DNA from 3 places in the Arthrobacter sp. BPSS-3 genome. Region 3 is predicted to be linked to each of the others. Evidence: riboswitches for the same ligand, from Rfam matches in the RefSeq annotation. Region 3 holds a riboswitch; each other region holds the start of a gene.
The links. Region 3 has a riboswitch for S-adenosylmethionine ahead of ACFVY3_RS08305 (bifunctional o-acetylhomoserine/o-acetylserine sulfhydrylase). Riboswitches for the same ligand answer to the same signal wherever they lie in the genome.
Positions count from the first base shown of each region.

Region 1: it holds a riboswitch for S-adenosylmethionine, as region 3 does, so the genes downstream of both, ACFVY3_RS14685 (DUF1737 domain-containing protein) here and ACFVY3_RS08305 (bifunctional o-acetylhomoserine/o-acetylserine sulfhydrylase) in region 3, are expected to answer to the same signal.
Region 2: it holds a riboswitch for S-adenosylmethionine, as region 3 does, so the genes downstream of both, ACFVY3_RS10655 (methionine ABC transporter ATP-binding protein) here and ACFVY3_RS08305 (bifunctional o-acetylhomoserine/o-acetylserine sulfhydrylase) in region 3, are expected to answer to the same signal.

Region 1 covers NZ_JBIMMV010000009.1:156,864-160,046, reverse strand. Annotated here, with positions in the region: gene ACFVY3_RS14700 (glutamate--cysteine ligase) at 1-114, shown strand, start outside; gene ACFVY3_RS14695 (O-succinylhomoserine sulfhydrylase) at 143-1,354, opposite strand; gene ACFVY3_RS14690 (rhodanese-like domain-containing protein) at 1,351-1,758, opposite strand; gene ACFVY3_RS14685 (DUF1737 domain-containing protein) at 1,755-2,027, opposite strand; SAM riboswitch class IV at 2,131-2,243, opposite strand; gene ACFVY3_RS14680 (PIG-L deacetylase family protein) at 2,710-3,183, shown strand, end outside.
Region 2 covers NZ_JBIMMV010000006.1:29,309-32,491, forward strand. Annotated here, with positions in the region: gene ACFVY3_RS10645 (ABC transporter ATP-binding protein) at 1-488, opposite strand, end outside; gene ACFVY3_RS10650 (CoA-binding protein) at 828-1,253, shown strand; SAM riboswitch class I at 1,329-1,418, shown strand; gene ACFVY3_RS10655 (methionine ABC transporter ATP-binding protein) at 1,558-2,370, shown strand; gene ACFVY3_RS10660 (methionine ABC transporter permease) at 2,363-3,028, shown strand; gene ACFVY3_RS10665 (NtaA/DmoA family FMN-dependent monooxygenase) at 3,065-3,183, shown strand, end outside.
Region 3 covers NZ_JBIMMV010000004.1:188,560-191,742, reverse strand. Annotated here, with positions in the region: gene ACFVY3_RS08305 (bifunctional o-acetylhomoserine/o-acetylserine sulfhydrylase) at 183-1,499, opposite strand; SAM riboswitch class IV at 1,585-1,701, opposite strand; gene ACFVY3_RS08300 (VOC family protein) at 1,894-2,532, shown strand; gene ACFVY3_RS08295 (CPBP family intramembrane glutamic endopeptidase) at 2,682-3,183, opposite strand, start outside.

The sequences.
Region 1 (3,183 bases), on a different contig from region 3:
GGCCTCGGCGCCGTCGTCGGCGAGGCGGTGCGGACCACGGTCGGCGGGGACGTGCCCGACGCCGGCACCGCTACCGGGCCGCTTCCGGCGCTGGCGCCCGTCCGCCGCTTCTAGGCGGTACGTTCCAGGCCGCCGCCGGGGATTACTGGATCTGCGCCAGCGCCTGACAGAGGTCCCGGATCAGGTCCTCCGGGTCCTCCAGCCCGACGGAGAGCCGCACCACGCCGTCGCTCAACCCGATAGCGGCCCGTCCCTCCGGACCCATGGCCCGGTGCGTGGTGGTGGCCGGGTGCGTGATCAGAGACTTCGAGTCGCCAAGGTTGTTGGAGATGTCGATGATCCGCAGGCCGTCCAGCAGCGCGAAAGCGGCGTCCTTGGCGGACCGGCCGGCCGGGGGCGCCAGCTCGAAGGTCAGCACGGTCCCGCCGGACTTCATTTGCTTGGCGGCCAGCTCGTGCTGCGGGTGGGAGGCCAGGAGCGGGTACTTCACCCAGGTCACGGCCTGCTGCGCCTCGAGCCACTCTGCCAGCCGCAACGCCGAGGCGGAGGCGTGGTTGACCCGCAGCGACATGGTTTCCAGGCCCTTGGTCAGCACCCAGGCGTTGAAGGCGGACAGCGCGGGTCCGGTGTGGCGCATCAGTTGCCGGACCGGGCCCTCGATGAACTCCTTGCTGCCCAGGATCGCGCCGCCCAGCACCCGGCCCTGGCCGTCAATGTGCTTTGTGCCGGAGTAGACCACCACGTCCGCGCCGAAGTCCGTGCAGCGCTGCAGCAGCGGGGTGGCGAAGACGTTGTCCACCACCACGGTGGCGCCGGCGGCGTGCGCCAGCCCGCTCACGGCGGCGATGTCCACGATCTCCTGCATCGGGTTCGACGGCGACTCGAAGAACACGGCGGTGGCCGGCGTCGAGAGCGCGTCACGCCACTGGTCGAGGTCCGGGCCGTCGACGAAGACGGTCTCCACGCCCCAGCGCGGCAGGATCTCGTTCAGGATCACGAAGCAGGACCCGAACAGTGACCGGGCGGCGACCACCCGGTCACCGGCCCCAAGCAGCGCGCCGAGAGCGGTGAACACCGCGGACATGCCCGACGCCGTCGCGAAGCACGCCTCGGTGCCTTCGAGCAGGCGGAGCCGCTCCTGGAAGGTGGCCACCGAGGGGTTGCCGTAGCGGGAGTAGACGAACCGCTCGTCCTCTCCGGTGAAGGCCCGCTCCGCGGCGGCGGCGGATTCGTAGACGAAGCCGGAGTTGAGGAAGATCGGCTCGGTTGTTTCCTGGAAGCCGGTCCGGTCCAAGCCGCCACGGACGGCCTGGGTGTCCGGGCTCCAGTCCGCGGCCTCGGGATTGAAACTCATGCGGTGCGGGTCCCGTCGGTCGGCAGGCCCACGTTCTTCCAGCCGTTGACGCGGCGGACGCCGGCCTCATCCGGCTGGCCCTCGAAGCCGTCCAGCACGTTGTAGACGGTGAATCCCGCTGCCGCCGCGGCCCCTGCCGCCGCGACGGAGCGGGCCCCGGACCGGCAGAGGAAGAGCAGCTCGGCGTCGGCCGGGACGCGCTGCCGGAGCTCGTCCAGGAAGCCCTCGTTCGGCACGCCGCCGGCCCGGGTCCACTCGATGAACACCGGCTCCGCGGCCGCCCCGCCGGTCAACGGGACGCCGATCTGGGCCCACTCGGCCCGGGTGCGGACGTCCACCAGCACCGCGCCGGACTGCAGCCGTTCCCAGGCCGCCTGCGGGGTCAGGTCCGCGGCGTAGCTCATGCCCTCGCCTGCCCTTCGGATTCCAGACGGTCGGATTCCAGGCCGTCGAACTCCAGACCGTCGACGGCGCGGGCCACCGCGGCGTCCGCCTCCGCGGCGTCCGCCTCCGCGACGGCGGCCGGCAGCACCAGTGCCTGCGCCACGATCACCGATGTGCCGTTGAACGTTGCGGCCGGGCTGCCGTGCAGCACATACCCCTCGGCAAGGGCGGCCGAGATCCGCTCGCAGAAGCTGCGGTCGTCGGGGCCGGTCAGCAGCCGGTAGGCCAGCCGCTCCGCGGGCGCTGCGGCCTGCGCGGGAGGGTTGGCCGGGGTGCCGGCTCCGGGGGTGGGGACTGGGGGCGGGGTCGCGTCGGACACGACAAACTCCTTACGTTCACGCTTGCAGCTCGAATGGTCGATTGCCGAGTAGTCACCTGAGGCACCCCGCCGCAAAAGGAGGGTTGCCGACCGGCCAGTCAGGGCTTTGCACCGGTTCTCATTACTCTGCAAAAAACCTAACACCCCGGGGCCCGCGCCCGCGCGTCGGCCCCGTCATGTTCGGTCACGGGAGGCCGTCCGCCGTAGGCCGACCGAGTATCGCGCCCGTCGTGATCGAGTACAAAAAGCCGGTTCCGTCCGCGGTGGCCGAATGCTTTTCGGGTATTGCCTACTCGGGTTTTCCGATAGGGGCGTCACGTTTACTGAAGTGGCAGTCCAAGGTCTCAGCTGGGTCTCCACATACCGCATACGCCTTTTCAGCACCCGCTGCGCGGCCGCTTCCGGCCGTTTGCGCAGTGCCGCTGGCGCATGGGTTTTGACGTCTCCGCCGGGATACCGCGGACCGGTTCTTTGACAAGCAATCCTTCCCTCCAGAACCCGGCAGCCTCTGCCGGGCGGGTTGCAGATCCATCATTTTGTCCGGCGCAGCACTGGGGGCGGCCGGCACCTCGAAGAAGAACTGGAAAGATTCATGGTCTCGATTTACGTCTTGATAATCGTCTTGCTGATTGCGCTGCTGGTCGCAGCGGCGGTGGGGAAATCCTGGTTCCACCGCCGCCTGCGCCGTCCCGAACTTCTGCGCCGGATTTCCCTCGCCACCGGCGCGGTGCTGCTGCTGGCCAACGTCGCCGCCTTTGCCCTGGACGCCTCCGAGTTCTGGCAGACCGCTGACCTGACCGCCACCCTGGGCGGACTCACCGCCCTCGCCATCGCGCTGACCGCCCTGCGCACCGGTGGAAGCCCGGCCCGGCAGCCCCGCCGGGTGCTGGCCATCGGCGCCCACCCGGATGACCTGGAGCTGGCCTGCGGCGGAACGCTCGCCAAGTTCGTCGACTCCGGCCACGAGGTGCAGGGGCTGGTGATGAGCGACGGCAAGCGCGGCGGCAACGCCTTGGAGCGGTCGCTGGACGCCCAGCGCGGCGCCACGTTCATGGGCCTGACCGGC
Region 2 (3,183 bases), on a different contig from region 3:
GCGCGCTGGGCCATGCCGCCGGAGACCTCCCGGGGGCGGTGTTTGGCGAAGTCCTGCAGTCCCACGAGTTCCAGCAGGCGGGCCACTTTGGCCTTGCCGTCGCGGGCGCTGACGCCGGCGGGCAGCCCGATGGCGATGTTCGCCTGGAGCGTGTGCCAGGGCAGCAGCCGCGGCTCCTGGAACGCGAAGGCGCAGCGGTCGTCGACGCCGCGTACCGGCTCGCCGTGGATGGCGACGCTGCCGGAGGTGGCGGCGTCGAGCCCGGCGGCGGCCCGGAGCAGGGTGGACTTGCCGCAGCCGGAGGCGCCCAGGATGGCCAGCACCTCGCCGGGGACGACGTCGAAGCTGACGTCCCGGAGGACGGTGTGCGCGGCGGGGCCGGTCCCGAACGCGCGGCCCAGGCCGCGGAAGGAGACCGGGAGGGCGGGGGTGCCGGAGCCGGGCCGGGCGTCGGCCCGGGGCTGGGGCGGGTGCAGGACAGCAGTCATAGGGTTACTCCATCGGTCCTGGCAGTAGCACCCTACGGAAGCAGCCTTTGGCCCGGGTAGTCAGTCCGGACCTTTCCCTCGGCGTGCGTCCTCGTTATCGGCGGGCTCCGGGGTGGAGGTCCGTCGACCAGGGTTGCTGCGGCGTCATCGATCCAGGTCTCTCGGCCGCTCGGGATGGTCATTGTCTACTAAAACCGAACGGCGGATTTTCGCCAAATGGGCGCGTAATATTCGGAAACCTGCGGACGTGAGGTGTCTGGCCCGATCAGAAATTCGGCGCAGTGCCCGGGGTGGGATTCCCTACTGCGGGGCCGCTGCCGGCGGACGTAGGCTGGCCGCATGAGCCACGTGAACGATCCCGCCGTCGTCGAACGCCTCCTGCGCACCAGGGGCCGATGGGCCATCGTGGGCCTGAGCACCAACCAATGGCGTGCGGCCTACGACACGTCGCTGTTCATCCGCGACCGCCTGGGCATGGACATCATCCCGGTCAACCTGCCCGGCGACGACGTCCACGGGGAGGCCGGCTACCGCTCGCTGGGGGAAATCCCGGCGGAGAAACGGCCCATCGACGTCGTGGATTGCTTCGTGAACTCCGGCCGCGTCGGCGACGTGGTGGACCAGGCGATTGCCGCCGGCGCCGGCGCCGTCTGGCTGCAGCTGGGCGTCATCGACGAGGCCGCGGCGGAACGGGCCAAGGCCGCCGGGCTGGACGTCGTCATGAACGCCTGCCCGGCACGAGAAGCGCCGCTCCTGGGCCTCTGACCGGGACTGATGGGAGCTTTACGGCGTGTGACGCGCCGCTTTCACACCGGCCGGGCGTGTGCCAGATTCGTGGGGTAACCATCCCGAGCGGCTGAGAGACCTGGCTCCGTGACGCCGCAGCAACCCCCTCGATGAGGACGGTGCTACCGCCAGGACCGATGGAGAACCACTGTTCCACGGACCTGAGAGGCCGCGCTTTGTGCTGCCCCGGCGCCGGGGGACGAGGCTTTCCTCGGGCGAGCCCCGGAGGAATCATGAACACCACAACGACGGCAGCGCCGGCCCGGATCGCGGGCGGTCCGCTGTGATCGAGATCCAGAACGTCAGCACCTCGTTCCGGTCGAAGGACGGCCGGTTCACCGCCGTCGACGACGTCACCCTCACCGTGGAGCGCGGCCGGATCCAGGGCATCATCGGGTTCTCCGGCGCCGGCAAATCCACGCTGCTGCGCAACATCAACCTGCTCGAACGCCCCACCTCGGGCCGGGTCCTGGTCGACGGCGTGGACCTGACCGCCCTGAGCGAGCCGGAACTGCGCAGCAGCCGGCACGGCATCGGCATGATCTTCCAGCACTTCAACCTGCTCAACAACCTCACCGCGCAGGAGAACGTGGAGCTCTCACTGAAGTTCGCCGGGGTGGGGAAGGCCGAACGCCGGCGCCGGGCGGCCGACGCCCTGGCCATCGTGGACCTCGCGGACAAGGCCGCCAGCTACCCCGCGAAGCTCTCCGGCGGCCAGAAGCAGCGGGTGGCCATCGCCCGGGCGCTGGCCACGGAGCCGAAGGTCCTGCTCTGCGACGAACCGACGTCGGCCGTGGACCCCCGGACCACCGCCTCCGTGCTGCAGTACCTCGCGGACGTCAACGCCGAATTCGGCATCACGATCGTGGTGGTCACGCACGAAATGAACGTCATCAAGGCCATCGCGGACAACGTCGCGGTCATGGAGGACGGCCGGATCGTCGAGCAATTCGACCTGGCCGAGCTCGAACGCCCCGGCTTCCACCCCGCCACCTCGATCGGGCGGTACCTGGTCTCCGACGCCATCGAGCTGAACCGGCCCCACCGGGCAGCCGCCCCGGCCGGCCCCGCCCCGAAAGGCCTGATCCATGCTTGAGCGCATCCTCTCGGTCCTGCCCGAAATCGGCGCCGCCATGGGCCAGACCCTGGCCATGCTGCTGGTCGCAATACCGCTCGCCGTCCTGATCGGCACGCCGCTGGGCGTCTGGCTCTACACGATCGGCCCCGGCGGACTGCGGCACCGGCCCCGGCTCCACCGGGTCCTGGACGGCCTGGTCAACCTGGTCCGGTCCTTCCCGTTCCTGATCCTGCTGATCGCCATCATCCCGGTGACCCGCTTCATCGTGGGCACCACCATCGGCACGGCCGCGGTGATCGTCCCGCTGACCATCAACGCCATCCCGTACTTCGCCCGCTTCGTGGAGCAGAACCTCAGCCAGCTCGGCAGCGGGGTGGTGGAGGCCGCCCGTTCGATGGGAGCCAGCCGGTCCCAGATCGTCCGGGACGTGCTGCTGGTGGAGGCCCGGCCGGGACTGGTCAGCTCCATCACCATCATGACCGTCAGCTTCATCTCCTACTCGGCGATGGCGGGCTTGGTGGGTGGCGGCGGGATCGGCGACTTCGCCATCCGCTACGGCTACTACCGCTACGAAACCCCGCTGATGATCACCGCGATCATCCTGATGATCCTGCTGGTCACCCTCGTCCAGTTCGGCGGCTCCCGCCTGGCCCGCCGCCTCGACAAGCGCCTCTGACCGCGGCCCCGGCGCCCCACTTCGGAAAGCAGAACCATGACTTCACCAGCCAGCCCCCGCTTCGACGGACCCCGCCCCCGCCTGCTCCTCAGCGCGTTCGTCATGAACACCACCAGCCACATCATGGGCGGCCAATGGCGCCGCCCCGAGGCCCA
Region 3 (3,183 bases):
GCACCGAGTGTACGAAACAGGGCGGCGTCCTGGCGAAGATTGTGACTTCCATGTGACAGCCGCCCGCCCCGCCGCCCCGTTTCCCCACCTTTGAAGGCCAAGGCCGGCGGGTCGCCGCGGACACGCCGCGCCGGCCGCCGTCGGGCCCGCAAAGGTGGGGAAATCCGGCGAGGGTCCCGGGCCTAGCCGGCCTTCGCGGCGCGGAAGCCGGCGTCGAGGTCCGCCAGGATGTCGTCGATGTGCTCCAGGCCCACCGAGAGCCGGACCAGGCCCGGGTGGACGCCCGCCACCGCCTGCTGCTCCGGGCTGAGCTGGCTGTGCGTGGTCGACGCCGGGTGGATCACCAGCGAGCGCACGTCGCCGATGTTCGCCACGTGCGAGTGCAGCTCCAGGGCGTCGACGAAGCGTTTGCCGGCCTCCACTCCCCCGGCGATGACGAAGGAGACGACGGCGCCCGTGCCGCGCGGACCGTATTTCCGGCCGCGCTCGTACCAGGGACTCGAGGGCAGCCCCGCGTAGGCGACCGATTCGACGTCCTCCCGGCCCTCCAGCCATTCGGCCACCCGGGTGGCGTTGGCGACGTGCCGCTCCACCCGCAGGCTCAGCGTCTCGATGCCCTGGGCGATCAGGAAGGCGTTGAAGGGCGCGACGGCGGAGCCGAGGTCGCGCAGCAGCTGGACCCGGGCCTTGAGGATGTAGGAGAGGTTGGCCCCCAGTGCGCCGTCCGCGCCGAGGTCCCGGGCGTAGACCAGGCCGTTGTAGCTGGGGTCGGGGGTGTTGAAGCCGGGGTACCGCTCCGGGTCCGCGCCGAAGTCGAACTTTCCGGAGTCCACGATCACACCGGCGATCGCCGAGCCGTGGCCGCCCAGGTACTTCGTGGCCGAGTGCACCACGATGTCCGCGCCCCACTCCAGCGGCCGGATCAGGTACGGGGTTGCGAGGGTGTTGTCCACGATCAGCGGCACCCCTGCCTGGTGGGCCACCTCCGAGATGCCCTCGATGTCCAGCACGTCCTGGCGCGGGTTGGAGACCACCTCGCCAAAGAAGAGCTTGGTGTTCGGCTGCACCGCCTCGCGCCACTGGTCCAGGTTGTCCGGGTCCGCCACGAAGGTCACGGAGATGCCGAACTTCTTCAGAGTGTGGGCCAGCAGGTTGTAGGTGCCGCCGTAGAGGCTGGGGCTGGCCACCACGTGGTCCCCGGCCTCGGCGATGTTGAGGATGGCGAAGGTTTCCGCCGCCTGCCCGGAACTGAGCAGCAGCGCGCCGAGGCCGCCCTCCAGGCTGGCGATGCGCTGTTCGACCGCGTCCTGGGTGGGGTTGCCGATTCGGGTGTAGATGGGGGCGAGCTCGGCCAGGGCGAACCGGTTCGCGGCGCTCTCGGCGCTCGGGAAGACGAACGACGTCGTCTGGTAGATCGGCAGCGAGCGGGCGCCGGTGGCGGCGTCCGGCTGCTGGCCGGCGTGGATCTGACGGGTTTCAAAGGACCAGGCGTTGGACATGGTGTCTCCTGTGACTGGGCTCAGGACGGCACCGCCTCCCGGGTCCTGCGCCGCTGGCAGGTCCCGGAATATCGTCACGGCCCTGGCGCCGCGCTTGCCCCGCCGGCGGTCGCCGGAGGGCCAGGTCTTCACCCGGGGCACCCCACCGCGCAAGGAGGGTTGCCGGCCAGCGAGCCGGGGCTTGGCGCTGGCACTCATGACCTGCTCCCAGTGTAGGAAGCCGGAAACCGGTCCGGATAGCTTTGTGACAAAGATGAAGAAACCGGTCCCCGGGACGGCTTCTCCGGCGGATTTCCGCGGCCGCGCTGGGCGGCACGGGGGCCCGCCGGATGGTCCCTGCGAGGTTAGGACAGCCTAAGCTGAGAGGTCCATCACAAAGTGCCAAGATGAGGGCATGCGCATGGATCACGTCTCTTACGCCTGTGAAAAGGATGGCCTCGCGGCCACCACCGACCGTATCGCCACGGCCCTCGGGGTCGAGGCCGTCAAGGGCGGCGTGCACCCCCGTTTTGGCACCCGCAACATGATCATCCCGCTCGCCGGGCACAAGTACCTGGAGGTCGTGGAGGTCCTGGACCACCCGGCCTCGGACAAGGCACCGTTCGGCCAGGCGGTCCGCGCCCGCTCCGCCGCCGGCGGCGGCTGGATGGGCTGGTGCGTTGAGGTCGACGACCTGGCACCCTTCGAGGAACGCCTGGGCCGCGCCGCGGTCAACGGCAACCGCAAGTTCCCCGATGGCCGCGAACTGGTCTGGAAGCAGATCGGCATCCTGGGCCTCATCGCGGATCCGCAGGTCCCGTACATGCTCAAGTGGGAGGGCGACCCGGCCCTGCACCCGTCCAACGCCTACGAAAGCTCGGTGAAGATGTCCGAGCTGACCATCGCGGGCTCCGCGCAGCGGGTCACCGAGTGGCTGGGCGAACCGGTGGAGAAGCCGCTGGAGGACGTGGCCGTGAACTGGCAGGCCCCGCACGGCACGCCGGGCATCCTCTCGGTCACCTTCGAGACCGCCTCCGGCGCCGTCACCATCTAGGGCTTCGGCCCGCCACAACTTCGGCCGCCGGCCGCGGGTGTCAATGACGCCACCCGCCGCCGGGGGCCGAAACTCTTTAAGCCGCTCCCCGCCTCGTCGTGCGGGACAGGGCACCGCAGGTCACGGCACCGCAGGAATCGCAGGACGCCTCAGCCCAGGCCGACCGCCTTGCCGAACAGGCTGAAGCCCACGAACGCCACGATGTCCAGCAGCGCGTGCGCGATCACCAGCGGCATCACCCGCCGGGTCCGGGTGTAGACCAGGGCGAAGATGACGCCCATGATGGCGTTGCCGATGAACGGCCCGAACCCCTGGTACAGGTGGTAGCTGCCGCGCAGGATGGAGCTCGCGGCGATGGCCGCCGGCAGCCGCCACCCGAGTTTGCCGAACCGGTCCAGCAGGTACCCCACCACGATCACCTCCTCGACGATCCCGTGCCGGATGGCGGAGAGGACCAGGACGGGCACGGTCCACCAGTAGGTGCCCAGCGCGCTCGGGATGATCGCCGTCGTGATGCCCAGGGCCCGGCCGGCGGCATAGAGGCCCAGCGACGGGATGCCGATCAGCAGGAACAGGCCCACACCCTGCAACAGGTCCTTTCCGGGGCGTGCGAAATCGAACCCGAGCTTCCGGAATGCCGAGCCGCCGGGG